DNA from 2 places in the Nitrosomonas limosa genome. Region 2 is predicted to be linked to the other one. Evidence: riboswitches for the same ligand, from Rfam matches in the RefSeq annotation. Region 2 holds a riboswitch; the other holds the start of a gene.

Region 1 (17,282 bases), 1.1 Mb from region 2:
AAATAGCTAACTTTATAATGCATATTCACTTCAGATACGCACATATACTGATTGAATAAAATTTTTATTGATTCGCTCAATGAAACAAGTTTTCTCTATATCAATAAGAACATCATCAACATTCAAAGGAAATACATTTCTAAAATGATTAAAAAAATTGTTTCTCACACTGTAATTAAAGCATTGATCCCGGCGATTCTTTCATCAATAGCCAACTTCAATGCTCATGGACACGGCAGTTCGGATCACTCCGGGTCTACAGTCGTACCGGGTCTTCCCGCTTGTCAGATACTTGCAGCTGCGCGGTTATTCGACGGTATTAATTTTCCCCAAGATAACAAGGCTGTTCTTATCGAAGGCAATAAGATTAAGCAAGTCGGTACCTTGGCGGAATTAAGCAGCCGATGTGCCAATCAATTGGATCTGGGCGATTCGACGATATTGCCGGGATTTATCGAACGTCACGGTCACATTACATTCCAGAGCGTCAATAAAAGTGTTGTGTTGAAAAATGGCATCACCACGGCACAGGATGTCGGCGGCCCTTTGAAAGCTATGGAAGGCGGCGAAGGAACGTTGCGGTTATTGAGCGCTGGACCGATTATCCAGGCTGCTAACGGTTATCCACTGAATATTTTTGGTGGCGACAGCGGCTTCGACAAAATTGGCATTACCGTCTCAACGGTGGCTGAAGCTGAATCAGTCGTACAGGAACTGGTGACGGGTGGCGCATCCGCAATCGTCATTTCGTTGGAGCCTGGTGGTGAACCGGGCAGGCATTGGATGACTCATGGCAATCCGATTCCACCAACGCCTTGGCCGATGCTATCCGCGGAGATCACACAAGCGATTGTGACCAAAGCACATGCGCTTGGAAAACGTGTAATGGCATTTGTGGGCGAGGAAACCGGCTTAACCCGGGCTCTGGACGCCAATGTCGATGAGTTGGTGCATATGCCGTGCGCTGCGATCAGCGATGAATTGCTGCAGCGGATCAAAGATGACGGCGTGACCGTTGTGACTACGCTCGATACCCATTCCACTTGCGAGCATATGTTTGCCAATGCAGTCGGATTGGGAATGAAAGGCGCCAAGGTGGTTTACGGTTCCGAAATTGCGCATGACGATGTGCCTTGGGGAATCAATGGGCAGGAATTGCATACCATGTTGCATGCGCTGAGCGGAGATACGATCGATTTCACGGATGTTGTCAATGTAATTAAAGCTGCAACGTCAAAAGCTGCAGAAGATCTGGGCATTCCAGGTTTGGGCACGATAGCTCCGGATGCGCCAGCAGACATTATTGCTGTTCGTGGTAATCCGTTCGAGAAATTCAAAATCCTGGAATACCCGGATTTGGTGTTGTCCGGTGGACGCGCGGTGGTCAATAATTACATCAACCTCTCTTCCGAGGAAAAGATCAACTGTTTCTTGAATTGGGCGGAAGGTAAATATTCCAGCGCATTGTCGCCCTCCGGTGCGGCAACACAAATTTCCGGTGTCTACAGTTATCGCTATTATCCGGGTACAAAAACCTATCTGGGTGTTTCCTCAGCAGACCATCATCTGTATTACATGAAGGAAGAGGATGGTCAATTGCAGGACCAAGGATTATTGGTTAATTGGCTGCCGGTTTCGGAATGTAATTAGTAAACAGGGGAATGCTGGGCGATTCTTTACGTGGTATACGCTTCTTCGCATCGATTGATGAATCCTGATCGCTGCGCTGTGTTCCGTGTAACTTGCATAGCGTTTTATCGCGTATCCAGATTTCTCAGTTTCCCGGAATATTAGCTAGAGGAGTAACATGATGTTAAAACAAATGCGTTGGATTGGTACTACCATATTGATATTCGGTTTTGTTGCCGTACCGGCTCAAGCGGCCAGTTCACTGGCCATCAATGGCACACTGAATAAACTCACGGGAGGTACTACTTTCGATGTCTGGAAATTCAAAATACTGGGCACTGGCACATTTACCGTCGACGTCGCTGCTTATGAGGCCTCGCAAAGCAATGTGTCCACACCAGGTTATTTTACTAACGATATCAATGGTGACGGGGAATTAACTTGGCTCGATGCCGACACGTATTTTTATCACGACACCGGTTCAATTAAAACCACCGACGCCATTTTCCGTTGCGATGACGTTGAGAATAATTGCGGCGGCGCAACCGGCGCCAGCAATTATTTCAATGGTTACACACCTGGAACCAGTCCTTTGACGCGCACCACCCATCTGTTGACTGAACCGTCAGCCGACGGCTCGGTACACTTTCGCCGCGACCCTTGGTACGATGTCGCTGTTAATACGCCAGGCGATTATCAATTTCTGATCGCCGATTTTCGCCTGGATCCCGCCGAAGCGGTAGCGGGTATGAATGCCGGTGACAATTTCTCGGCTCCTACCGGTTTCGTCAGTCCGATTCTGGATCATGCTGATTATCGTGTCACCTTCAGTTCGACCGATATGTACATCAGCATTTCCGGGGATACGATTATTCTGACGCCTGTTCCCGAACCGGAAACCTGGGCGATGTTGCTGGTGGGATTGGGTCTTGTCGGTTGGCGCATGAACAATGAAGTCCGTAAAAAAGCTAGAGCGATAGCTGCCGGATAGGTTATTCATTAGCAGAGACCAACAGTAATATCCAGCAACAGGACGCGATCATTCATTCTGTTGTATAAGCGCCGCGAATTTCAAGCGACCGGAATTCCTTCCAGACGAGGTGATTTTTGCTTGCTGAAAAAACAACGGCATCCGATTGGATGCCGTTTTCTTTTGTATAAAGACTCTTAGAAACGGATGTTGTACTGAATATAGAACAAATCCGGATCGGTGCCGGGGCGTTGCCGTTCCAGGAAAGTACCGCTCCAAAGTTTTGAATAGCCCAACAAGACGTCTTGATGCCGGCTGACGTGCAGGTTCAAACGGAAATCCAATTCATCGCCGACATGGCTGCCGGATTGACCGGTGACATCGCGCAGCGTTGCCAGGCCGGCTGCGTTATAGAGAAAGTCCCGATTGTTCGCCAAATAGAAGCGGTGGTACTGCGTGATAAACGTGATCCACGGCATCGGGTGCATGGTGAATTGCGCGTTGAAGTCATGAATGTTTTGACGTCCGACGCGATCCAGGAAGCCCATATAGTAGTGACCGAATGGAAACAACTGGTTGAATGTGTTGCTGCGGCCATCGGTATGACGGCTGTCGCCGGAAGCGAAGTCATAGCGGATCCAGCCCTGCGGATTCATCGGCAGTGGGAAGCGGTAACCGATACCGGTGGCGGCTGCAAACGCGGAAACATCCAATCCTGAACGGCGTCCAAATTGGTACATACCTTCAATTTCGTATAAGAAATTGTCAATATTGCCGACTAAGCGTCCACCGAGGGTATGGGTGTCGGCATTCGCCCCTAAAATATTTCCCGTCAGCAGGTTGGCTGCGGTAATGTTCCGATCGTTGATCAAGCTCAAGAAATATAGATCGATCGCATGTCCGGGTTTTGGCTTATTGGTTGCCCACAAACCAAAGAAGTTTTGTTGCGTATCCCAGTTGTCGACATTGCCTTTTTCAGTGATCATCGGACGGACCCAGAATGCATCCAAGTCCCATTGCGGATTACGCCAGAAGAATTTAACACCTTGGAAAGTGCGTCGGGTATTGACCCAATCCAGTGTTGAGATCAACCGCTGTGAACCATATAACAGTTCCTGCCGGCCAACCCGGACATACACGGGGCCATTATCGACGGTTGCCAGTTTGATATCCGTGAACATGTTCAGAATATCGGCATGGTTTCTATCAGTGCCGAGCGGCGGCAGTTCGGAGCTGAAAGCGCGCGCATCCAATAATTCTGCAAATAACCGTACCCGGTCGCGATACCATAAATCGGCATGGAATCTCGTGCGGAGCAGATGAAAATCGTTGTTGACATCGCCCGCGTTTAAGCGGCTGTCGGTTTCGTGGGTGTAGCGATACCAGAAACTGCCGCCAAACGATAATAACCAGTCTTCAGCAAAACGGATTCGTTTGATTGGATCAAAAAAATCTTTTTCGTGACCTGGGGTATCCAGGTAGCGGAAATCCACATCAAAAGCCGGGGTGGTCATCAAAGCAAATGGCAGATAAGGCGCGACCGGCGGTTTCTCGCGTTTGTTGCCGGTTACCATATCCCAGAACGAATAATATCCCGGGCTGGTTGGTGGCAGCATAAACAATCCGGGGCGCGATGGCGCAGTGACCGGTGGTACTTTCGACATGTCAAATTTGCCGTCAGCCGGTTTTGCAGCTGCATCCGGAGCTGCAGCAGGTGTCGCTGACGCAGCGGGTGCAGCGGGGTTTACGGTGGCAGGCGCCGGATTGGTTGCGTGAGCTGGGGCGCTCAAACTCAGTGCGACGGCGACCATTGAACCGGCGCTAAATAGCCAACGTGGCATGTTTTTCATCCAATGCATCTCGATTTCAACGGAAGACTGGGTTGAAATGGATGAAATGCGGTGACAAGAACTCATTACAAAACTCCTGTTATGAAGATTAAAGCGGTAGTGCGGCATACGTAACAATATTATTGGGTATCGTGTTGTTTTTCTAAATGATATGAGGCGCAATTATAAGTGATATCTGCTATTGGCATGACTCAGGTATCGCCCTTTATTGCCGCCTATTTTTCAACTCTTGAAGAATCCAAATTGATTTTGCATATATATCAATTGCATAAAATATCAGTCTTGATCGAGATCAAGAAAATATCAACTGTTGTAAATAAGTTACAAACATCTCAGCCGGTGATGAACTGCTAAATTGAAGCCATGCGGCTGATGTTATGGATTCGATTTAACGATCATACCCAGTGCGCGGATTCTTTCTTCAAAATCCTTAAACCAGGCTGGATCAACCGGAGAGAGCCTGGATGCTTCGGGTTGCAGCGACGGTCTGGCAAGACCATACAACAAAACACCTCGGAAAGGAATTTGACACTCGAGCAATTGCCGGATAAATGTCAGATAGCTCAATACTTCTTCATCTGCCGGTGGCCTGCCATCGAGCTGAAAAACGCAGGTTTGCAGCCAGGTGGGGCAAATTGATGCGGCGATGCTTAGATTTTCCTGAATTTTTTTTAAACTGATCGTAGCATTGTTAATTCGGCGCCGCTCCCCAGGTGAAGCTCGGTCGAATTTGAACCAGATCTCGCCATTCAATGCTGCCATTTTCTGCAATCCAGCTTGCACGTTGGCGCGGTGAATTAAACTGCCATTGGTAATGAGCACCGTTTTCAGATTCGCCGGTAATACAAAATCCTTTTTGATATGGCCGATGAGTTCGATGATCCGGTCAAATTCTTTGGTGCTCGTCGGCTCGCCATTTCCTGATAGCGCTATGTCTTTAATATTTCTGGCTTCCAGCGGTACGTAGCGTTCCATAAAGTCGCCATGAATCAATTCATTTAGAAAAAAACGCAATTCGGCTTCTAATTTATCCAAGTCGATTTTCGGCGCGGAACCTCGTTTGAGATCGGGGACCTGGCAATAGACGCAACGCCAGTTGCAAGCGTTATTCGGATTCAGGTTAATGCCGATTGAAACGCCACCCGCGCGCCGTGAAATGACCGGATAAACATAAGTCAGCCCGGCGCTGTCGCGGCTATGATCGGCGCTATTCAATAGTTTGGAAGTTGTTTGCAATGTTACAATTCCGCATATTTAATTTGCGAAGCATAGGTCCCAATGTTAATTACCCGGAAGTTGGAGTTTGATGCAGGTCATCGTATTTCCACTCACAATAGCCAATGCCGCCACTTGCACGGACACCGGTATTGCATCGAGATCACGCTCTCGGGGGATATTATCGCCGAGGAAGGTGTGGCGCAGCAAGGCATGGTCATGGATTTTTCCGAAGTAAAACAAATTGCAAAGTCGGCTTTAGTGGATCATTGGGATCATGCTTTTCTGGTTTATTCAGGCGATACCAAGGTGTTACAGTTCTTGCGATCAATCGAAGACCATAAAACAGTGGTGCTGGATGTTCAGCCAACGGCGGAGAATTTGGCGCAGATCGCTTTCGGCATTTTAGACGGAGCGTACCGCGACAAGTACAGCAACCATCTGCAACTCGAACAAGTTCGCTTGTTTGAAACCCCGAACTGCTGGGCTGATGCGGTGCGAGGCAGGCGCTGATTTTAATCACATTATCATTAACTGGAAATTATGTTTATCGATTCACATTGTCATCTTGATTTTCCGGATCTCGCCAAAGATCTGCAAACGTTATTGCTGAATATGCAGCACAATCAGGTTACCCATGCGCTATGCGTTAGCGTCAATTTGCCGGATTTTCCGCGCGTGCGCGCTTTGGCGGAAGCGCATGCCAATTTGTTCGCTTCGGTGGGGGTGCATCCGGATTATGAGGACCAAATCGAGCCGCAAGCCGACGAACTCGCTGATTTGGCCGCTCATCCGAAAGTGATCGCCATCGGCGAGACCGGATTGGATTATTTCCGTTTGCAAGGCGATCTGGAATGGCAGCGCGAACGGTTCCGCCAACATATCCGCGCAGCGCTTAAAATCAATAAGCCTTTGATCATTCACACGCGATCGGCGGCAACCGATACGTTGCGGATCATGCAGGAAGAAGGCGCAGACCGCGTGGGCGGCGTCATGCATTGCTTTACAGAGAGCTGGGAAGTCGCGCAACAAGCAATCGCCATGAATTTTTACATTTCGTTTTCCGGCATCGTGACGTTCAAAAATGCTGTGGCTCTGAAAGAAGTTGCCAAGAATATTCCATTGGATAGAATGTTGATTGAAACCGATTCGCCCTATTTGGCGCCGGTGCCTTTCCGCGGCAAGCAAAATCAGCCGGCCTTTGTGCGGCATGTGGCGGAAGAGATTGCGCGGATACGGGCAGTCAGCATCGACGAGATCGCGAATGCGACGACCGGTAATTTTTTTAACTTATTCAAACTCTCCGATTATGGCATACCGAATTAATTCACAAATAATTTTCCGTTTTGCCGCGGCGCTATTTCTGGGGTTATCGAGCACTGTATTCGCCGGAATTCAGGAAGATTTCATCTGGGCGGTCGAGCGGGGTAATGTCTCCGAAGTTTCGCGGTTATTGGAAAAAGGCGCCAATCCCAATCTTCCAAATAAGGAAGGCTACACACCATTAATGATCGCGGCACAGGAAAAGAATCTCAAGATGGCTGAATTATTGGTTGAAGTCGGTGCGAAACTGGATCTGCGCAATCGATTCGGCGAAACGGCGATCATGCTGGCCAGCTATCAGGGGTTCACGGAAATGGTTAAGTTGCTCTATATCAGGGGCGCAGAAATTAATCATGGCGGCTGGAATCCATTGATTTACGCTGCTTTCGCAGGCCACCTGGATACGCTGCGTGTACTGCTGGGCGGCGGCGCGGATATTAATTCCACCTCGGATAACGGTTCGACGGCATTGATGATGGCCGTGAGAGGCAATCATCTGCAGGCGGTTTCATTTTTGCTGAATCATGGGGCCGATCCCCGGATAATCAATGAGCAAGGCGATACCGCTTTGAGTTGGGCGGAAAAGCGCGAACATGGCGAAATTGCCGATTATCTCAAGCGTCATGCAAAATCCAAATAATCATTTGGCATCAGTCTGACGCATCAATCATGCAACCGTTACACGGAAAAGTTGCGATTGTAACCGGTTCTTCGCGGGGGATCGGCGCTGAAATTGCACGCACTTTGGCAACGGCGGGCGCAACGGTGGTAATCAATTATGCGGATAACAAACTGGCTGCAGACAAAATTTGTGCGACCATTGCAGCAGCCGGCGGCCAAGGTTTCGCTATTCAGGCCGATGTCAGCGATCCCGCCGCGGTGAAGCAGCTGTTTGATAAAACGATTCAACAGTTCCAGCGGATCGATATTCTGGTCAATAACGCCGGCATTCTATTGTTCAAGGAAATCGCGGAAATCCGGGACGACGAATTCGATCGTATCGTTGACGTCAATCTCAAGAGTGTTTTTTATGCGCTGCGCGAAGCAACCGAGAAACTTGCGGATCAAGGTCGGGTCGTTACCATTTCGAGTACCGTGACCCGGCTAATGTTGCCGAAGTATGGCGCATATGCCGCGACCAAGGCCGCGATTGAACAATTGACCCGCATTTTTGCGCGCGAAATGGGCAAACGTGGCATCACCGCCAATTCAATACTACCGGGCCCGGTCGATACCGAGTTGTTTCGAGCAGGGAAAACCGCCGCCGATATCGAACGCATGGCCGCCATGGCGGCCTTGGGGCGGATTGGCGATAGCGGCGATATTGCGAAAGCCGTGTTGTTCCTGGTCAGTGATGAAGCGCGCTGGGTAACGGGTCAAAGCATTGGTGTGAATGGTGGTATTATCTAAAGAAACGTAGATTGGATGCAGGGAGAGATGAATGCTTATCGGTGTTCCCAAAGAAATTAAAATACATGAATCACGGGTTGGTCTGACGCCGGCGGCTGTCCGCGAATTGGTCGCCAACGGTCATCAGGTCATAGTGCAAAAGCTGGCTGGCGCTCAGATTGATTTAAGCGATGACAAATACCGGCTGGCCGGGGCGGTGATGGTCGATACACCGCAAGAGATTTATGCTCAAGCCGAATTGATCGTGAAAGTCAAGGAACCGCAACCTTCTGAGATTTCTTTGCTGAGAGAGGAACAAATTCTGTTCACTTATTTGCACTTGGCGCCGGATCCCTTGCAAACCAAAGGATTGATGGAATCGGGCAGTATCGCCATTGCGTATGAAACGGTGACCGATCACTTTGGGGGGCTGCCGCTGTTGGCGCCGATGAGCGAAGTAGCCGGACGGATGGCGATCCAGGCGGGCGCGCATGCGCTGGAATTGGATCAAGGCGGCCGGGGAATGTTACTCGGCGGTGTATCCGGCGTGCCTGCGGCACGCGTCGTAATAATCGGCGGCGGCGTAGTCGGCACCAATGCCGCGCGGATTGCAATGGGCGTGGAAGCGCATGTCACGGTGCTGGACAAATCGATTCATCGCTTGCAGCAACTGGATTCTCAATACGGTTCGAAAATCAATACGGTTTTTTCCACGGTGGATGCTTTGGAAGAGCATGTATCCGCCGCCGATCTGGTGATCGGCGCCGTGCTGGTTCCGGGCGGCGCAGCGCCCAAGCTGGTGAGCCGTGAATTGGTCAGCCGCATGAATCGCGGCGCGGTATTGGTGGATGTCGCGATCGATCAAGGCGGATGCTTTGCTACCTCCAGACCGACTACACTAGCCAACCCCATTTTCATTCAAGACGGCGTCGTGCATTATTGCGTATCCAATATGCCAGGCGCGGTGGCGCGCACTTCGACATTTGCGCTCAACAATGCCACATTGCCATTTGTAATCGCGCTGGCTAATAAGGGATTCCGCAAAGCTTTGCTGGATGATCCGCATTTGCGCAACGGCCTAAATGTTTATCGTGGCCGGGTTACCTATGAAGCGGTTGCGCAAGCCTTGGGGTTGAACTATACCCCTGCGCTTGAAGCACTTGCGCCGGTATGAGTTTCATTGCTCTGGCAGCTTCGGCTTAGTATAGTTCGCGATTGCAAAATTGCGATCCTGCAATCCGATTTGGTGACGGGTAACGATCATCGGCTGACGGGTTTTTTGACCGGCTAGCCGATCCTTGGTACATTCAGGCTTCAAATCCTATCGCACAAACTGTTTCCATGTACTCAACGACTGACTCCGATTTTATCGATTTGCTCCCGGATGATGATCCACAGCGGGTATTGTTGCACAACGAAGTGCATGCCCGCCCCAGTCAGCGTATCCGCTTACCTGCGCTGGTTATCTATGTGGTCGTGATTAACGACGGCATTACCCGTGAGCAAGAATGTGAGCATCTGCGCCGCCTTCCCGGGCAACAGAGTTTGTTACTCGAACAATTGCAAAATAATTTTTTACGGTTGCGATTACAAGGCTATACGCTGCGCTGGGAACGCCATACCGAATTTACCCGCTATTCGCTCGTGCAGCATTTGCCCGAAGCAGCGCAATTAGGCGCAACCGATCCTGATTTGCTGGCATTCCTGGCGCTGCCCCGTGATTGGCTGATTGACATACCGGGACGGACAATCACCGCGGTAAAACTGGCGATGGTGCCGGGTAATTTGAGCGCAACCGATGAATTACTCAAACAAGCACGGCAGTGGTTTGGCGGCAATCCAATCGTCGCTTCGGTGATCGGCAGGGAAGGGCATTCCTTGGCAGTGACCGATTTCATGCTGCGTCCTAGCGGATTTGAGCGCATGTTGGTGATTATGTCGGCCGATGCATCCGAAACGCGGGCAGGGCGTGTTTCGCAACGTTTGCTTGAAATTGAAACCTACCGGCTGATGGCGTTACGCGGCCTACCAGTGGCCAAGCGTCTCATCCCGGAATTGACCAGCGCCGAGCAACAGCTCGCCGAAATCACCGCGCAACTGGAAAATAAGGCAGCATCGGATCAGGCATTATTGGACAGGCTGATTGCGCTGGCGGTGCGTATAGAGCGCGCGACGGTTGAACATGCTTACCGCTTTGCCGCGACACAGGCATACAATAAGCTGGTCATGCAGCGGATTGCAGAATTGCGCGAAACCGCTACTCACGGCACGCAAACGATTGGAGAATTCATGCAGCGGCGATTATCGCCGGCGATCAGCACGGTAGAAGCTACCTCACAGCGGTTAAGTTATTTATCAGCGCGCGTTTCCCGAACCAGCTCACTGCTGCGTACGCGCGTCGATATCTTGGCGGAAACGCAAAATCAGCAACTGTTGGAGAAATTGACACGCGGACAAGAACTGCAATTGCGGTTGCAAAGCACCGTGGAAGGCTTATCGATTGCGGCGATTTCGTACTATGTAATCAGCTTGCTGCTGTACATCACTAAAGCGGGGGCAGCGGCGGGGCTGCCGATTCACCCGGAACTGGCGACCGGGTTGATGATTCCGCCGGTGTTATGGGTCGTATGGCGGACGACGCGGCGCATCCACGATAAGTTTTTCAAATTGCACTGATTTTTCTTTACATAGCCGGTTTATTATAGAAACAACAAAGGCCTTTCAATCATAATCGAAAGGCCTTTGTTTTTTGAGAAACGTTGTTGAGGCAGCCGATACAAGGCAAAAACAGGCGAAAAAGCGCAGTTTATGCGGTATAAATGAGCATTTTGAGCTTGTTTTTAACACCGTAGCGGCAACGCCGATAGTTTTTCAACGGCCTGCTAACGCAGATAACGCTCAAACGGCGTGATAGGTTTTGTGCTTCCCGCGGCGCCGACAGCGGGAATGATTAACCATTCATCTGCAGCCAATGAACTGCTGATTGGATTGCGGACGGCTCCGGAGGCATGACCATGCGGAATTCTTAATTCCGGATGATCGAACGGAGCCCGTTCATAAATCACACGTTCGTCTGTCAGGCTTTTCAGGAAATTGATCAAATCCGTGCGGCGTTCCGCGGATAATCGCAGTTCAGGCTGTGAAAAAACCTTGCCGAACTCTTTCGGCGGCGTTGTGAAATTACCGCCTCGAATGTAGAACTCCAGTACTTCTTCCAACGTCGCCATGCCGCCATTGTGCATGTAAGGCCCTGTCAATTCGATATTCCTGAGCGATGGAATTTTGTAGGAGCCTTTGGCGGCGCTTAAGAGGCGTCTGCGATCGGGTTTCGCCAGTTCAGCTCGAGCCGTTGCTACCGTCGGGATAAAAGCCCCGCTCGCATTGAAGCAGCCTTCGGTGCCTTGAAATTGTTTCTGGATACCATCCGATCGTGTAAACAGCAGCGGATGCGGCTTGTCGCGATCAAGCGCAACCGCGGTATCCAGATCGCACGGGCGTACGTTGACGACGAATGGATCGACCGCTCCCGACAGGTTTCCGGCAAGTATCTGGATGTACTGATCGGAAAAGGACAACGGATTACCAAACGGATCGGTGGCGCCCAGCCCCGGATCGTTTTCCACCGGTGTTACGCCGGTACCGGCAAATCCGGTATCCTGAAACATCATACCGGCTGTCAAAGGCAAATGCGTGACCACGTTCATGGTGCTGATGCGGAACAATTCATTTCCGAAAGCGTGCGGATTGGTTTTCTGCAAAATGCTGTTGGTTATGACGGCGGAAGCCGTGAAGTTGGGTCCGATGTGGCAAAGCGCGCAATGCGCATCGCGAAAGAAATCCATGCCGCGTTGCGCCGATTCACTCAAACCGATCGGTTCGCCATGCTCGTCGACTTCACTGCGATCGAACGGGGAATCATCGGAAATCAACGTAGCCATATACATCTGCAGCGATAATCCAAAGAACATCGCAAAATTCGCTTCGGTTTGGCTATAGGGAGTCGAATGACTGGCTGACGATGCGGGCGGGAAACCGAATCGTTCATCCGGCGTATCGTTCCAGTATTTCGGATGAAAGGCTTTTTTGATCATTTGGTAATACCGGGTTTTCAGGCCCCTTCGCAATCTGTTCGGCGCGCTGTTAGCCAAACTGCCCAACACGCTGTCATTCCAGTGAACTTGCTGGTGTTCCAACGGATTGCGGTAAAACAGCTTGCGGCCAAGTTCAGGGAAGGTTCGTCCGTGACAGCTCATTTCAAAATCATCAAGCGGCGGAGCCACCGATACGGATGCAAGCGATGAGTTGAGCAAGCGTAGCCGCTTTTTAGTAAAGCTGCCATCGGGGAGTTTTATCCAGACGCCGGCATTCGGATCGCGGTCCCCCCATGGGCTGCTGCCATTGAAAATGTTATTGGCGCGGCCATCCCAGAAATTACGGAAATTGAAAACGGCATTGATGACCGTGGGGGTGTTGCGTGGTTCAACTTTGCGAGCGCCGACAGAGCCGATATGAAAAACCGGATCAACATCGCGATCACATTCATCGTTTCTTTCCAGAAATGCCTCGGCATCGCGGTAAGTACCGCCAAAAGTACCTGACGACGAAACCACGTCATTGTTGATGTAAACCGGAGCGCCCAGTGGGTTCATGGGGTCATCGGTTTGAAAAAAAGGAAAATCACCTTTCTTCAGTTCGGAATGAGGGCCCAACTGACTTCCATCCCGGGCCTGTGAGAATTCTTTAGGCAGGCTGCTGTTTCTGCCAGTGGGCGAAATAACATTCCTGGTGCGGCGATCGGCGCCGGCATGGTAGTGGCAACTGGCGCAAGCAATGCCGTCGCTTCCTACATTGATATCCCAGAATAGAGCCTTACCCAGTGCAATGGCGCTTGCTTTATCGATGATAATCGGATTGTTACCGTCTAATAAGCCGGGTACTTCAGGAACCGGTGCGCCTTTTAAGGACATGGGCATCGGTCCGAAGTCGGCGTGCAGAGTTGAGCAAGTCACAACCATCACACAGCTTGCCATGAATAACTGAATGCCATATTTTCTAATAGTTCTTAGCATGATTTGAGTTCCTCGCAGTTCAACACCCTGGCATTCCTGCTGCTCTAAAGTTGAAATCGCTTGCTGCAATTGATCAAACAAACGATTTGAATTCTTGCTGAAACAGAGCCGAGTGTGCTTTGTTAGGTAAAAACGGGGGCGATGCGGCTACCCCCGTTTCTCCCGTGGCTAAATGTTCCGCTGATTAAGCTGCAGCCTGAATCGAAGCTTGGTGTTGCTTACGCATACGCCATCCGACCAGACCCAAACCGGCCAACATCATGGCCCAGGTTTCGGCTTCCGGTACCGCGCTGACGGCCAGCTCATAAGCGCCGCCAGAGGACGCATGATCGGTGCCGCCAACATAGACCGTATACCAGCCCGGAGCCAGGTCGTTGAACGTCAGCGTTGCGGTATTTGCACCCACGCTGCCGCCGACACCGTTTTCAAAGGTGTTGGTCAGACTGACGTCATTGGCGCCGTTCAGTATGGTTTCGCCCCAACCGGTGCCAACCGTGTGTGAAGGGCCTGCAACTGCGTAGCCCAAGGTTTCAAGGACATTGCCGCCTTGTCCGTTGGCCATCCACAGTGTGCCGGCATCACCCATTTTGCCGGTTGCGTTGAATGAGTGCGGCGTGCCGAAACCTGCATCGCTGATTTCCGAACCGAAACCTTCGGTGCCGCCGTCAAACACGTTCGCACCGGTTGCCCAAACCGTGACGCCCGGTACGAATCCTGAACTGCCGTTAACCGTTACAGTGACATCCTGCAGGCCGGTGTTTTGAAAAACGAACCAATCACCGACATGCGCCCATGCGGAATAATTCAAGTTCGGATTGTCGGAATAGGCGCTTTTGGTTGCGCTTTCAGTGGCAGTAATGGAATTAAGTCCTAAATCCAGGACATTATCACCGCTAACCCACGGTTTGGGGCTTACTGCGGCTGCATAGGCATTGCTGCCTGCCATTGCTAAAGCGGAGATGATCGCCAACGAGACCAGCGAACTGGTTTTGTTATAATAAATTTTTTGCATAGTTAATTCTCCAAAAAAATGCATTTGTTTGATTTCAAGGCGCCGTTAATTGTTTGCTGCTTTGGGAAACGGCCAATTGACAGCGCCTCTTTTTTGAACGACGTTCTGGATAGGGCGCATAATTTCCTACGCCAAATTTCAGAAACTCCCCGTCATTCAGAGGAGGCAACCAGGCTGTCTTCGTTGCAAAGACCCTGTGGTTTTCCGGGCTTGCCTTGCGGCAAGGGTGGCTATTCTTATCTGTTCCAATTCTCTTACAAGCTGGAAAAAAATCAATGCGACAAATTGTCGCGCGACAATTTGCCGCACCCCTTCGAGTGACAAACCCTATTGGATAATTAAGGTGGGGTTTCTTTCATCAATGCGTTGTTTTGATGGATTTCTTTTTTATATGAATTGAGATAATCAGTAGGATCGGCATCACAAGGGTGCGACAATTTACCGCATTGACCCTCTAAAATCTTTGATCAATACTGCGGGCGCGTTGGCCAACGTTCGGTTGCGGGAATAAGAAAAATTTCCCGCATTTTTAGTATTCAAGTTAGTTTTTTAGGGTCTGTTATGAAAAATAAATTAATCAACAAAACATTGAAATACGCCTTATTAGTTGCCGGCCTGACTTCAGTGCCTGCGATGGCGCACATTGGCTACGGCGGACGTGATTTCGGGACGTTCACGGGTACCGCTGCTGCATCCAATACCATTTCCAATCAATCGGCTTCGGGCTGGCACGGCTGGATAGACGGCACCGATGCGGATTGGGGCGATTCCCATCGTACGAGAGCTTACCGCTTTACATTGGAAAATGATGCCGATGTCAAAATCTCTTTCAAGGAACAAGCTTATGTTACCTCGACAGGGTCTTCCGTGATCGCCGGCATTATGCCTGGCTTCAGCCTCTATAAAGGACTGGCGCACGTAGCGCCGTTTGCGGCCGATCATGACGGAGCACCTGGATCGATAGCCATTCGCGATGCGGTCGGCGGCGTTGGGTTGACCGAAGGCTCATTCCGTGCGTTGACCGATTGGAGCATTACCAACAATAACAACGATCCGGCCAGCGCCTTTACCTACGTAGGCCATGCCTATGACGGTCTTGGCATCGACTATGGCACTGGCGTGATTCCCGGCGCCGATGGCTTGGCCGATCACATGGTATCGAAAGTCTTCCATTTATCGGCGGGTGATTATTCGATTTTTGTCGGCGGCACGGATTATTTTAATTCCTCAGCACCGTTCACTGCGTTAGGGATCGAAGGCATGGTGGCAGTTGTTCCGGAACCTGAAACCTATGCGATGCTGCTGGCCGGTTTAGGGCTGCTCGGTTTTAGCGCCCGCCGCCGCCGGATGGTTTAAGAGCGGATGCATGTGAATTGGGAAGAAATCGCGGGAAACCCTGAATAATTCAGCTTCCAAGCTGTATTCGAGAGAGCTTTGGCAATATGATTTATTAGCGACCGGTGTAGCGGTGTAGTATTTTTCATACTGACAGATGCAATGCAGCATGAGTGTGACAATCTTTCAGTGTTCCCGCAGCAATTTTCATGTATGAGCAAGTAAGCCTTGTATCGTGCCCAAATTACCTCCTTGGCCCGATACAAGGCTTTTTGCATTGAATTTAAAGAAGAATTTTTTAGCAAAAGCAACTTTTTAAATAATCCTTGCAGAAGCTGAAGCGCTTAGGCACAATCAGCCCGGATTTTCTGATCTGGAAATCATACAACCCTATCGTTGCATTTTCTGAAGTGTGGGCGGATCAACAGAGACCGAGCCGCATCATTTCAGTCTTTTTATTATTGAGCTGTTCCGCCTCGCGTGGCGGAAACCGAGTCCGATCGAATTTTTGGAGAACTGCAGGATGAAGAAAAAACTGATGGCGTTAGCGATAACCGGTGTATTTGCCATACCGGCGGCTGCGTTAGCGCAAGGAACAAATTTAACCCTGTTTGGGAGTTTGCAAGCCGAGTATGCAACCGTTAATCGTGATGGCCAGAGTAGCCAAGCCCTGATCGGTGACGATACCGGCCGCTCAAAAATGGGGGCGCATGTGACCGAAAACCTGGGCAGCGGTTTTAAAGTCAAAGCGCGTGTCGAGTATGGTTTCAATACCGGCGCGGGTAATCTGGGCGGAGCGCGTGAGCGCTGGGTAGCGCTCGCCGGCGATCAGTGGGGTGAAGTCAAATTTGGCCGCGTGCAATCGCCGTTCAAAGATTTTGCCGGCGGCATGACCATCGATCCGTTTGCTTACACGACTTTGCAAGCGGCTGGTAGCGGCGGCACCATGACCGCTTCCGCAAATGGCTTGGGTGCTGGTGCAATGGGTTTTGTGAACAGCGCAATCCGCTACGATTCACCTAAAGTCGACGGTTTCAGCTTTGCCGGATTGTTAATGCCAGGTGACTCCAATCGTCTGGATCCGGCGAATTTCATTGCGCCAAGCGGCGGATTTCCAGGTAGTCAAACCAATTCCGGCGGTGAAGACGGTGAATGGGATTTTCAAGTTGCGGGTAAATACGATACCAGCTTGAGAGATCACCACTTCGCGGTATTCGGAGGCTATTCCCGGGATAATGTCAGCGCTCGCCAAAGAATCGCTCAAGGATTGACAAACAACGAACATGTCTGGCGTGGCGGCGCTTCTTGGAGCTGGCAAAACTTCAAACTAAACGGCCAGTATGAAAACGTCAGTAATGCGGTCGGTGCCGCAACTTGTACCAACCAGGCGGCATTGGGTGATCCGGCGACAGGTTCGTTGGATTCACGCGGTCAATGTAATTCCGCTATGAACATGGGCGGTGACGGCAATTTGTGGTTTGCCGGCGGAC
Region 2 (13,501 bases):
CCAACAAACCGCGATTGCTTAATCGCGCCCGGCACAACTGGTAAAAAGGCAGTGTACTCAGTTCACCGGAGCGATCAGTCGCATCGAAACCGTCAACCAGAATCATGTCGTAAGCTTTATCATGCTCGGCGATATAGCGGGCGCCGTCCGCGATGACAATATTCAGGCGCAGCGGATCGTCCGGCAGTTTGAAAAATTGCCTTGCGGCAGCGACCACGCGCGGCTCGATTTCAATTACGGTCAGTTTCGTTTGCGGGTAATGACGATAGAGGAATTTGGTCAGCGATGCCGCACCCAAGCCGATCAATAGTACGTTACGCGGAAAAAGCGTATCGTCCCGTAATAGCAGGCTTGTCATCATTTCCCGTGTGTAGTCGAGTTCCAGATGCCAAGGCCGCGCGATGCGCATCGCGCCCTGGATTGAATCGGAACCGAAATGCAAACTGCGTACCCCGGCTTGTTCGCGAATTTCAATGGGAAAACTCATAATGTGCCAGAAATAAAAGGTTTCTGTATGCGGATACAATGTCTTAGCATTGTGTATTATGCGCAACCGGAATTATTCTTGAGGCGGCTTGGCGATCTGTTCCTGCAAGCCAATTTCACGGATCGTATTTTGGTCGTAAATACGTTGCCCGATCGGTACTTGGTAGCCTTGTTCCTTGATCAGAATCGCACCGACCGGGCAAATTTGCGCAGCAAGGTCGGTTATGGCCATGGTCGTGTCAGCGAGTTTACCGCTCGCCGAATTGACGATCAAATGAGCATCCGTGCCGCGTCCGGCAATGGCAAACACATTTTTTTGATCGACATCGCGGCTGGCGCGTACGCATAAATCACACAGAATGCAGCGGCTGCGATCCAGCAGGATATCGGGGTGGGATGCATCGATTTCGCGGCGTTGATAAAACTGCGGAAAATGATCATCGAGCATGCCGAGGTGATAAGCCATTGCTTGCAGTTTGCAGTTGCCGGTTTTCTCGCACGACGGGCAAATGTGGTTACCCTCCACAAACAGCATTTGCGTGATCGCTTTACGTGCTTCGTTCAATTCCGGCGTATCGCTGCGGATCTGCTGACCGGCCACAGCCGGAGTGGTGCATGCGGCGACGCTGCGGTTGCCGGTTTCGACTACGCACAAGCGGCAATTGCCGCTCGGCGGCAAACCGGGATAATGACATAAGTGCGGAATATACTGGCCGGCTGCCAGTGCCGCCTCCATAATGGTTTGTCCCGGAGTGAACGGAATCTCTACGCCGTCGATGCGGATAGTGTCATTGGCTGTCATCATTCATTATCCAAATGCGCGGCAGCATCATCGCGGCGGGTGATTTGCCGTGCGCTGGCCAATGCCTGGTCGAGATCAAAACGCGCAGTGAATTGGGATTGCAAGCGACTGGAAAATGCTTGCGGAAACTGCCGCAATCCGTCCAGCACGTGATTGGCGGCGGTGTGACCCAGCCCGCAATGCGATTGGTGTTTCACGATCTGTCCAAGTTTTTGCAGTTCATCACAATCAAAAGTCGAGCCACGGCCTGCAGCGATCGTATCCAGAGCATTTTTCAATAACTGCGTACCGACGCGGCACGGTGCGCAAAAACCGCAGCTTTCGTGCGCGAAGAAATGCGCGAAATTCCGGTGGATCGCGAGCAAGTCGCGTGATTGCCCGAATATCAGCACCGATCCGCCGGTGGATACATCATCAAATGCAATGGCGCGGTCGAATTCCGCAACGCCGATTAAGGCGCCGGCAGGGCCGCCGATCTGTACCGTTTGCGCATCTTGCGCACCGCAATCGTGCAGTATTTGCCGGATGGTCACACCAAACGGGTATTCATAAATCCCCGGTTTGCGGCAATCGCCGCTGATGCTGAGGAGTTTCGTGCCTGCTGAAGTGGGGGTGCCGGAGGCTTTGAACCAACCGGCGCCGTGCACGGCGATTTGCGCGGCGGCGATGAAGGTTTCGACGTTGTTGACCACAGTCGGCTGCCCCAAATAGCCATGCGTCACCGGAAACGGCGGACGGATGCGCGGAATCCCGGGTTTGCCTTCGAGCGATTCGATCAATGCCGATTCCTCACCGCAAATATAGGCACCGGCGCCGACGACGACTGCAATGTCGAAATCAAATCCGCGTTGTCCCAGGATGTTTACGCCTAACAGACCCAACTGGCGGCGATGATCCAGCCCGGCTTGCAGGTGCGGCAGCAAATAGCGATATTCGCCGCGCAAATAAATAAATCCTTGTTGTGCGCCAATGACAAATGCGCACAGCGTCATGCCCTCGAACAAAGCATCGGCGTATTCGCGCAGCAAATACCGATCCTTGAACGTGCCGGGTTCGCCTTCGTCGGCGTTGCAGACAACGTAACGCGTATCGCCCGGTGCTTCGCGGCAGAATTGCCATTTCTTGCCGGTATCGAATCCCGCGCCACCGCGGCCGCGCAAACCGGATTGCTGAATAACCGCCAAGATTTCACTGATGCCTTGCTGAAAGGCCTGTTGCAGCGCGTTGCCGGGTATTAGCGGGTTGCTCAGCAGCAAATCGCGGCGATGCACGGTATCGGATATTTCAAACCATGCGGAGGGCCATTGCGGAACCGGAATTTGGTCTTGTATGAGTTGTGCGATTTGCGGCAGTTTGCCCGCGTTCAGGCCAATCACGGGAGTGCCATTGACCAGCATGGACGGGCCCTGATCGCACATGCCGGTGCACGACGTTTCACCGATACTGACCAAGCCGTCCGCGCGTGTTGTTCCGGGGTTAACTTGCAATTGCTGACACAGTAGCTGGAGCAGGTTTTCGCCATCGGCAAGATAACCGCAACTGGTGCAATTGCTGAACAGAATATCGAAACGGCCGCGCGGTTGCGTCGAAAAGAACGAATAAAACGCGACGGTCGTGGCGACCTGGCTGAGCGGTATATCGTATTCGACTGCGATCTGCTGCATTGCTGGCGGCGAAATATAACGGTATTGCTGCTGGATCGCGTGCAAACGATGCAGCAGATGTTCGGGCGTGAATGAATTGGTGCGATTCATCATAACAACGAGTATAGCCGGATTGCCGCCAGACCGGTAGCAATGGCAGGTAATGATTCGAGAAATCAGGAGCTAGGCAAGCAGCGCTGCAACTATGCCGGTAATGAAAATGCCGTCGAACGTACCCGCGCCGCCGATCGAAGCGAACGGTGTGCCGAGCCGGGAAATATCTTTGATGCGCAATAGGTCGGCGCCGATCAGCACGCCTAAGGTACCGCTGATGTAAGCCAGCGGGGCGCTTTGCTCGGGACTGATGAGTATGCCTACGAGCGCAGCACTGACTGGGGCGACCAATATCGGCATGGCGATGCCAAGCCGCGGAATCGGACGGCTGAATAAATAACTGATGATGCTGATGATGCTAATGCCGAGCAGTGCTGGAAATACATTCAGTGTACTATGGGAAAATAAAAACACGGACAAGGTGACGGGGATTAAGCAGCCGCCAAGGTTGATGCAAATCAGCGTTTCGTTGCGGAAGGGTTGCACAGGCATTCGGAGTAGCCCCCAGTAAGCCTGCGGCATTAATTCCTGTACCGGTACCTCGCTCTTAATCCGCGTGACCGGTAAATTGATCGCGCTGCCGAACAGTGAGAGAAACAGTACGATCAAACCTAATTCCGGTGGCAGTCCCAGTTTTTCAAACGCATATGACAATAATTCCAGTTGAATCAGCACCATTAAAGCGCCGAGCAGAAAAACAAAGAACAGCAGGTGTACCGGGGAATAAAAATTTTTCATTGATGCCTGAGAAACATAGCCGATGCCGGAATTTTAGCGTGTGGCTGTCAAAGGAGTGCGCTATAACCGCAAAAACAACGGACGCGCAATGAAGAATTGCCGGATTTACCCACTCACGCAGCGGTTTGCTGCGTGAGTGGGTAAAGGTATTGCGCTAGAACTTTCATTTGGGCGGGAAGTGCTGTTTCGCTCTTTCGAACGCTTGTTCCATCGATTTGAACGATTTCCTCAAGCCAGTTTGAATATCCTCCCACGCGCTTTCGGAGCTACTTTCAAACGCTTCCCATTTTTCCTTGGCTTGGCTTAATTCCTGTTCGAGCTCATCCAAATGCGGTTGTAATTTATCTTGTAGTTCCTTGGTTCCCAGATGCATTTGCAGTTTGACCTCGTCAACGACCGATTGCAGATTGGATAGCTCTTCTTGCAGTTTTTCGGGAATGGATTTGTCAGCCATTTTATTATCTCCTTGTTGATGTAAATCGGATATCTAGTACTGTGCCATAGTACCAGCAAAAATACTGCATGTATTGTTATTGATCAATGGATCGAGATAATGTTTGATATCGGATGCGCGGTCGTTTTTAACAGGCCGTTGAAAAACTATCTGCGTTGCCGCTACGGTGTTAAAAACAAGCTCAAAATGCTTATTTATACCGCATAAACTGCGCTTTTTCGCCTGTTTTTGCCTTGTATCGGCTGCCTCGAAAATGTTTTTCAACGGCCTGTTAAGGTACCGGCCTGCGCGTTTCCTGAAACCATACGCGGTATTGCGCCATGCGGGCGCGTTGTTCCGCCGGCGCCTGACGGCGGCAGGTCGCATATTCTTCGGTATCCGGTTGCGCACCCCAGCGTATTTCGGCGCAGTCATTGGGGTTATAGGCGATCTCGAATCCGGGTTTGCGCGCCAGCACCTCAGCGATCGTCAATTCCCATTCGCTGCCGTCCGAACGGATATAGCGGATGCTGCTTTCCTGGATGCGCTTGGCGTGATGCTGCTCGATCATGGTCTTGGCTTGTTCCGGGCTTTGGCCATTCAGCACGAATAATTCCGGATGGTGCGAAATTTTTTTCGGAAGACCGTTCAACACATTGATCGCAATGATCAAACGCATATCTCGCGATGGCGTGGAATAGTCCTCCCAAGGACCGACAGTCTGAAAAATTGCTGCGCCGCTGGGCATCGCGATTGTGCTGCGCGGATTTTTTCGGAAATACGTTTCACCGTTTTGCACCGAATTGACGCGGGTTTCCACTTGTTCGATCAGCGCCGACAGCATGGCTTCGTACGCTTGCAATGGATCCAATCCGTGCGGATTGATCAGCTGCGTTAACCGCGCGTAGAAATCATCGGGGGTGAGATAATCCTGTTCCAACGAATAGGGCATAAAATCCGTATGCTCGCTCAATTCCTGATTCGACAACATGCGCCCCGCGCCCGATGAGGACAACACGACCGGACGGAATGCTTTAAAGCCGGGACCGGCATTTGCCGTGTTGGCAAACAACATCGTGCCTTCCCATACGCGCTTGCGTGCTACGGAGTTATCGGGTTGGGCGTCGACTGCCAGCAACATGCCGGGACGGCCGGTTGTTTGTGGCACCCACTCTGCTACTACCAGAATATGGCCGTAGGGATCGGCATACACGGTACCCGGCCATAACGTCTCGCGGCTGAGGGGAATCGGGTACCAATCGGTATTATCTGCGGCAAGACCGGTTCGCACCGAACCGGAATGTACGGTGTCCGCCAGTTGCCGGTAGCGCTTGCGGAAATTGGTTTGTGTTTGTATGCCCCGAGTAAACTCGCTGACGATGGTAGGCGCGCCGCAACTCGGCGGCGCTTTGGCCGAGCCGCGACCGCACGCTCGAAAGGCCATCGGCAGGCCGATCTTCCAGGCGAAATAAGCGCGCAACGTGTAGGGCAAATCCGCGCAATCCGGTGTCAGCGGCAGATTGCTATCTTCGTTAAGACCCAGATAATTATGCAGAAAATTGCGCTCGCTGTTACGCAACACAGGTTCCAGCGAATTGAAGCTGAGGTTTTCCTCGTGCGGTGCGCCGAACAATTCCTCGATCCAGGCTGAATAAAAGGCTTCAGTAGCTAGATTCCATGTTTCCGGTTTTTGTTGAATGGCTGATTTTCCAATGCCCATCGAAAGGCATCCTGCTTGTTGATGATTTCTGGTTGCGATGACTCGATAGAGGCCGTCATCAAGGTTTTCCAAGTTTGCGATCAAACTCCAGGGTGGCCCGCCGCGCTGACGGATTGGTAGCGTTATTGGCTGATCTTGTGCATTCATCAGAATCAGCTCCGATAACGGACTGTCAGTTGACACAGCCATGATTTTGACCGGTTGTCCGGCCTGAGGTGACAACGGCGAAATCCAGATATGTGTCGTACCGGTTTGTTCGCATGCGATATCGTTGGCCGACACTATTGGTATTTGAAGATATGTCCACAGACAGACGGTCCAACTAATCAATCGCAGAAAATTCATGGATGACCTCGGTATATTGGTTGCCCGGAAACCCTTAATGCACTGATGAAGAGCACTGTAATCCGTATGCGCAATTGCTATTCGGCGGGTGATTGCATTGATTAAATGCGAACACTATTATGTCATTTGTAGTACTTGGTGCAAGCACTGAGTGTGATGGCGAATAACTATCTGATTTATGGAGTTTTATTATGCAGATGCAATCGATCAATCCGGCCACGGGCCAAATCATGCAATCCTTTCCGTTATGGCAGGCTGATCAAATCGATACTACATTGGCTCAAGTGGAGTCGGCGCAAGCTGGCTGGGCAATGCTCGATTTCGAGCAGCGCGCCCGGTGCATGCGGAATTTGGCGCAGGTATTCCGCCAGAACAGTGAAACCTATGCGCATATGATCACCGAAGAAATGGGTAAACTGCTCAAAGAAGCGCGTGCGGAAATTGAAAAATGCGCGATCGGTTGCGAACATTACGCCGAGTATGCGGCAATGTACTTAAAGGACGAGATTATCGCCTCTGATGCCAGCCGCAGCGTAGTCGTTTATCAACCGCTCGGTGTCATTTTGTGCATCATGCCGTGGAATTTTCCATTTTGGCAATTAATCCGCGCCGCCGCACCGGCGTTGATGGCGGGTAATGCGGTGGTGCTGAAACACGCATCAAATGTGCCGCGCTGTGCATTGGCGCTGGAACAAGCATTTCAGCAAGCTGGTTTTCCGGAAAATATCTTCCGCACGTTCATGATCAGCGCTGAACAAGCCGAACGTGTGATCGCCGATCGCCGCATTGCCGCCGTGACGTTGACGGGCAGTAGCGCCGCTGGGCGTAAAGTCGCGGCGCTTGCCGGGCAGCATTTGAAAAAATGCGTGCTAGAATTGGGCGGATCGGATCCGTTTATCGTGCTGGACGATGCCGATGTCGAATGGACCGCGCAGCAGGCGCTGATCGCCCGGCTGCAAAATATGGGGCAAAGCTGCGTTGCAGCAAAGCGCTTTATTTTGCTGGATACTATCGCCGATGCGTTTGTGGAGCGGTTGCAAACGCTTATCAGCCAGTTGCAAAGCGGCGACCCAAAGAATGCCGAGACCACTATTGCACCCCTGGCGCGTATGGATTTGCGTTCTGACTTGCATGCGCAAGTAGAGCGGAGCCAAGCATTAGGCGCGCAACTAGTAACAGGCGGCTTTCCTATTGGTACACAGGGTGCCTATTATTCACCGGCGATTTTGGATCATGTGCAGCCAGGCATGCCGGCATTTGACGAGGAGCTGTTCGGCCCTGTGGCTGCCATCGTGCGCGTCAAAAATTCCGAAGAAGCGATCAATCAAGTTCTATAGAGATACTTTATGCTGAAATATCCATAAGTCTATGATATCTTAAAAATATATTTGCATGAGCTGAGCATGCCGAACGGAAATGCCAAGGAAATTCTGATTTATTTGAAACATTAATCAAAACTGCAGATGCTTCATAAAGCCTATTATATTGATATAATGTGATGGAAGTAAGCTTTTTTGAACAGAGATGTGCATCGAAAAAGATTCAGATTCGACGGGATCGGTCTCTGGTCGAAAAAAAGCGGTAACTCTAAGAATAGAAGTGGACCCCATTTTTCGGACAGATTCCTAAGGAGTTATTTTCCGACATACCAACCTGCTTTTGCAGCCTGACCGACTCATAATAAACCTGATCTGGCGTAGCCATTAAGGTCTGGTGCTTCCGGTTTTCATTGTAAAAGTGAAAATACTTTGCCAATGATTGCTTGGCCTCAGACGCTGATTCATAAGCATTGAGATAAACTTCCTCATATTTGACGCTACGCCATGGGCGTTCGACAAATACATTATCTTTCCAAGCACCCTTGCCATCCATGCTGATATCAATGCCGTGGTTTTTCAATATGTTGGTGAAAGCTTCGCTGGTGTACTGTGATCCCTGGTCTGTGTTGAATATATCCGGTGTTCCATAATGGTAAACCGCTTCCTTCTCCCTTGTCATACACCAGAAATAATCATAGCTCGCGGTTGATAATAACTGCTCGATCTTGGTATATCCAACAATTCGCAACGCCGCACCCTGGGGAGCTGATGTGCCGTCTGAACCTTATCTTTCCTCCGCGCCCGATCTAGCGACCGAGCGCTTTGGACAAAAAATCATTCTCCATGGTCAATTGACCAATCTTGGCTTGCAGTGATTGAATCTCTGACTCCCGATCCGGTGCCAGCCCCTTACCCGACGCAAATATTTCATTGCTGTTATCAATCAGCTGTTTCTTCCACTTCACAATCAGATTGCTGTTGATGCCATACTGCTGGGCTAACTCGATTAGCGTCTTGTCGCCCTTGATTGCCGCCAGTGCAACTTTTGATTTAAACTCCGGTGAATGATTTCTGCGTTTCTTGCTCATTTTCTGTACTCCTCTTATTTATAAAAATAATCATACAGAAAATAACTCCTTAACTTTGACCCTCTGGTGTCCAGCTAACTGGATCCACTTCTCCACCGGTCTTGCGGCGCAATTCCTTGCCTTCCTTGGCGTAGCTCTGCTTCAAGGTGATGCCGCTTCGTTTGGCCGCCTGTACGATTTTGCTGCGCGCAATTTCCAGCAAGCGACTATCCACCGGATGCGCAATCGCTTTTTCCTGTACTGTCGTATCGACGATGACACGTTCGAATTCAGCCGGTTTGACTACCTTCGCTTGCACAGCTGCGTCAATGGTTGCTTGCAGCAGCTTTTCGACACCGGACTCACCAATCGCAGTGCGAAAGCGGCCTATCTGAGTAGCATCACAGGGCAGCTTCGGTGTGTAGTACGCCTGCCCGCTGAAATACTGCCAGACCACATTCTCGGACCAGCGAATCACCAGTTCTTCATCACTCAGATTGAATGCGTGCTTCAGATACAGCAAGGAAGCCATCAACCGGATGGGCAAACGAGGCCGGCCCGCAGCACTCACTCCTGTGCCCGCAGTCGCTAACGTTGTACCGAAAATATCGCTGAACTCTACCATGTGGCCTTGACGATTCTTGCGCTCGAAAGCTGGTGCAAGGGCTGCTTCAATAGCAGGCCACGGTAGTCGACTTGCCAATACCGCCGAGGGATGGTGCAGATCGATCATCTGGTCGAGACGGGCACGGAAAAAATCATCAGTCGGCATTTAAATTTCCCCTAATTTCCTCAGGTTTTGATGCCTATATTATAATTTCCGAGGGATCTCAGCGTTTACTAATTCGCATGAATTCCAATATTTATAGGGTCTCCAAGTGTTTTGCAGGACTGACCAATTAGCATCCCGGCATGGAATCCATCCGACGCAGATCAATAGCTGGAAGCGGCATTTGGTTGAGCAAGCTTCGGAGTTATTTGCCCGTAGTGATGGCGCTGGCAAAGACAAGAGCAGCGTCGATGATTTGCATCGGGTGATCGGGAGCTATAGTCAAATCTGGTGTATGGAGAATTAAGCGGCTTGCTGGAGGCTGCAGATTACCAAATCACCCCCTAGCTTTGCCGGGAGTGATTTGACTGTGAGGATACTAATTATATTAGTGAGTTACGGCAACCGCTGAACTAGAGTTAGAAAAGTTTTCAGCAGCATCGAAAGCCTTTACAGTGTAACTATAGAGTGTACCTTTAGCGCTGCCGGATATCGTATCTGTATAACTAGTTGTAGTGCTTACTCCAATTTTTACCCCATTTCTATAAATCGCGTACCCTGCAACACCGACTGCATCGGTTGAAGCAGCCCAAGATAACGCGACTGAAGCAAATGTAGAGTATTTTCTATATGTGCTTTTTGGAGAGGCTGGAATTGTTGGTGCAATCGTATCAAAGTTATAGCATGAAACACCGCCACCACATGGAAAGTCATCCCATATTTCGAATCCGGTAATATGAGATTCGACGGGGCCATAACCACCGCTGTATGTGTTATGCGGCATAATCCGGGTGATTGGTAGATTGTAATCTCCCATGTTCGAGCCATAGTGGTCGACAATTTCTTGGCCATTCACTGCAGCCCAGAAACGTCCATCGCTACCGCTCGAACGATTCCAGTAAACTTCGAATTTAAACCATTCACCAACTGGGATTGGTACGGCGCGGTTTACTTCAACCCAGTAGGTGGTTTTCGGATCGGGGCCGTTGGCATTATTGTCTCCAACTGTTAGCCAATACAATTTGCCATCGGCACCTTTCATTATGTTTGTGATGATTCGATAATCGCCAGAACCGTCATTGCCGCCATAACCTCCCGTTTTAAATTCAAATTGAACGCGCCAATTTGCAGAGGAGATTGTTGCATCCAATTTATCCGCCAGGTCAGCCGGATATTTAATCCAGTATGTCATATACAAATTCTTGACATCGCCAGCCGTATAGGGCCTTACAAATAAAAATGGTGACTGAGAACCAGCTTGACCTGGATTGCCAATAATTTTTACATTCTGAAAGATTTCATTAACAGTCTTTCCTTTGGGTCCGCTGACAGATCGAATTTGATTAGTAACATAATCATTGATTGTTGTAGAAGTAACGGGATCGATTGTAATGAGCTGAATGCCCGAGAATCTCGAGCCAAGCACATTAAGAGGCCAGCTATAGCCAGTTTCTTTATCTATTCCAGTGAATTGTTGCCACGCTCCTTTACCGTTGGTATAAAAAGCATAAGGTGCGCTAAGAGTTACGCCAGAGCCAAAATTCGACCTGAAAAGCATTTTGGCTGCGTGTGTATGGGAAGAAACCATGGCGATGATGAGCATCATCGCGACGAGTTTTCCTATTCGGAACAACGTAGAAGTGTTGTTACTCTTAACAGCGGTTGTTTTTGGTTGAAGTGCTCTATCAACCATTAATGGTGATTTTGTTACAGTTACTACACGATGATCGATGTTCATTTTCGATTCCTCCTCAAAGTTTCAAGGACGGAACTGCAGAGATACACTTCGAATTAGATTGCTTGAATTACTGCGTAACCATGGAATGGTTGCGTAGATGTTTACTAAAACGAACAGCGCTATCTGTGGCAGTCCTGCCATCTTGGGGTATTTGCCCTTTAGATCAGTGACTTTGCGTCCTCTGCTTTCGCAGAGTTTGCCCTTTTCGTACTACGATTATCTGAAAGCATTATTCGTGCCAACTATTCGTGTCAATTTTTTATTGAGACAATACACAGTGAAGTGGTACTACACGACTGAACAGGTTGCTAAGCTCTGCCAAACGAAAGTGTGCTCACAAATCGGATAATCGGATAAGTGTTAATCTTGCTTAATCTAGCTTCGTGAAGTTCACGGTAAAAAGTCAGTCCTGCAAAACGCTTGGAGACCCTATAAATATTGGAATTCATGCGAATTAGTAAACGCTGAGATCCCTGGGAAATTATAATATTGGCATCAAAACCTGAGGGAATTAGGGGAAATTTAAATGCCGACTGATGATTTTTTTCGTGCACGTCTCGACCAGATGATCGATCTGCACCATCCCTTGGCGGTATTGGCAAATCGACTACCGTGGCCCGCTATTGAAGCAGTCCTTGCACCAGCTTTCTATTGTGCTGCGAGAGATCAAGCGGAAACTGGCGACGGCAGAACTGGAGTGCTTCGCATCGTTCCAACATCTGAACACGCTGCTGGAGCGAGTACAGCGGATTTACCAGCAGCAACCGAAAGACAAAAACAAACTCTACGCACTGCATGCCCCGGAAGTCGAATGTATCGGCAAGGGCAAGGCGCGCAAGCCTTACGAGTTCGGCGTTAAAGCCAGCATTGCGATCACGCACAAGAACGGCCTGATGGTCGGTGCAAAAACCTCCCCCGGCAATCCCTACGATGGCCATATCCTTCATAAGCAACTCACACAGACACAGACGTTACTCGAAAACGCAGGATCAACGCCGAAGCAGGTCATTGCCGATCTCGGATTTCGAGGCGTGGATACCGACAACCCGGACGTGAACATCATCCATCGTGGCAAGTACAAGTCACTCACAATGCCGCAGCGGCGCTGGCTCAAACGTCGTCAGGCCGTGGAACCTGCGATTGGGCATTTAAAGTCGGATCACCGAATGGACCGCTGCTGGTTGCAGGGCAAGTTGGGAGATGCGCTCCATGCTGTGTTGTGTGCGGCGGGATACAACCTGCGCTGGCTGATGAGGGCAGTACTCCGCTTGGGGCTAAAAGGTATTTTGTTGCCCTTTGCCTTGCTGCAGTTGATCAACCGCTTCCGCGCAAAACAACCATATATGGGCGAAGCTTTCTTGTATACAAAGCTACCACCACGGTCATGTGAATTTTGCAGGGCCGACTGATTAAATCTCTGAGCACCATTTTGACAATAACTTTTAATTCAGGGGAGGATTACCGATTTCTTCATCATAGCGCACCTTTTGTTTAAGAAAAATCTACTTTAAGTTGGATCAAATTCCCGAGGAGACTACAATTAATCCCAGAAAAATGTACAAACCTCAAGTAGGATGGCAGGTTCAGGAAGAAAACTATGATTTGGTTGAATAATTCTAGAATAGTCGCAATGTTTGCAGTCGTATTCCTGCATTCTGCTGGACTTGTAGTCCTTTATAGTCCAATTGGAACAGAAAATTGGTGGTTAGGCAACATATACGACTCTCTTACTCGATGGTGTGTTCCTGTTTTTGTAATGATTAGCGGAGCATTGCTGCTTGATACAACTAAGATGGAAGACTTAAAGTCATTCTATATTAAGCGTCTTTCTAAAATCATGATCCCTATTATGTTTTGGACTGTTTTCTTTTTGTTATGGGTGGTTTTAAAAAAATCATTAAAAGGGGAAATTATTGAAGCGGGAGATTTAACAAATCGACTCTTGTCTGGTGCACCATACTTCCATTTATGGTTTTTATATATGATCTTTTTTCTCTACTTGTTTACACCTTTTTTTCAAAAAATTATTTCAAATTCATCGCGCTTTGAGATCTTAGTACTAATTCTGTTTTCATTCACTATTTCTGCGCTAAATGCTTTTGCAGCAAAGTTTGAATCATCTCAATCAAGTCTGTTTATTAATTGGTTTCTTACATACATCCCATATTTCTTTCTCGGAAATTTTATTAGAACGGGCCAGACTCATTTCAGCAAACCTATTTTGTGGATAGTATTCACCGTATCAGTTTTCTCAACAGCGATGGGATGTTACTTTGTCACAAAGAACCAGGGATTGGATGCTGGTCTATATTTTTACCACTATCTGA

The links. A riboswitch is a leader RNA that binds a small molecule or an ion and turns the genes downstream of it on or off. The one in region 2 is predicted to bind cyclic di-GMP.
Region 1: linked by a shared signal. The riboswitch ahead of ACV7NC_RS00870 (FxDxF family PEP-CTERM protein) and the one ahead of ACV7NC_RS05835 (hypothetical protein) in region 2 are both predicted to bind cyclic di-GMP.

What each region holds. Positions count from the first base shown of each region.
Region 1 covers NZ_CM135180.1:187,342-204,623, forward strand. Annotated here, with positions in the region: gene ACV7NC_RS00815 (amidohydrolase family protein) at 145-1,650, shown strand; gene ACV7NC_RS00820 (PEP-CTERM sorting domain-containing protein) at 1,808-2,620, shown strand; gene ACV7NC_RS00825 (alginate export family protein) at 2,797-4,515, opposite strand; gene ACV7NC_RS00830 (radical SAM protein) at 4,825-5,685, opposite strand; gene queD (6-carboxytetrahydropterin synthase QueD) at 5,728-6,177, shown strand; gene ACV7NC_RS00840 (TatD family hydrolase) at 6,208-6,990, shown strand; gene ACV7NC_RS00845 (ankyrin repeat domain-containing protein) at 6,974-7,627, shown strand; gene ACV7NC_RS00850 (SDR family oxidoreductase) at 7,657-8,397, shown strand; gene ald (alanine dehydrogenase) at 8,429-9,550, shown strand; gene ACV7NC_RS00860 (DUF3422 family protein) at 9,718-11,052, shown strand; gene ACV7NC_RS00865 (cytochrome-c peroxidase) at 11,259-13,445, opposite strand; gene ACV7NC_RS00870 (FxDxF family PEP-CTERM protein) at 13,630-14,457, opposite strand; cyclic di-GMP riboswitch class I at 14,619-14,698, opposite strand; gene ACV7NC_RS00875 (FxDxF family PEP-CTERM protein) at 15,019-15,813, shown strand; gene ACV7NC_RS00880 (porin) at 16,316-17,282, shown strand, end outside.
Region 2 covers NZ_CM135180.1:1,292,238-1,305,738, reverse strand. Annotated here, with positions in the region: gene ACV7NC_RS05890 (fused MFS/spermidine synthase) at 1-487, opposite strand, end outside; gene ACV7NC_RS05885 (2Fe-2S iron-sulfur cluster-binding protein) at 560-1,291, opposite strand; gene ACV7NC_RS05880 (NAD(P)H-dependent oxidoreductase subunit E) at 1,288-3,045, opposite strand; gene ACV7NC_RS05875 (DUF1614 domain-containing protein) at 3,115-3,783, opposite strand; gene ACV7NC_RS05870 (sll1863 family stress response protein) at 3,947-4,237, opposite strand; gene ACV7NC_RS05865 (hypothetical protein) at 4,509-6,281, opposite strand; gene ACV7NC_RS05860 (aldehyde dehydrogenase family protein) at 6,473-7,618, shown strand; partial or broken gene ACV7NC_RS05855 (transposase) at 7,869-8,294, opposite strand; gene ACV7NC_RS05850 (transposase) at 8,407-8,688, opposite strand; partial or broken gene ACV7NC_RS05845 (transposase) at 8,780-9,439, opposite strand; gene ACV7NC_RS05840 (hypothetical protein) at 9,546-9,743, shown strand; gene ACV7NC_RS05835 (hypothetical protein) at 9,825-11,174, opposite strand; cyclic di-GMP riboswitch class I at 11,299-11,385, opposite strand; partial or broken gene ACV7NC_RS05830 (transposase) at 11,795-12,469, shown strand; gene ACV7NC_RS05825 (acyltransferase) at 12,772-13,501, shown strand, end outside.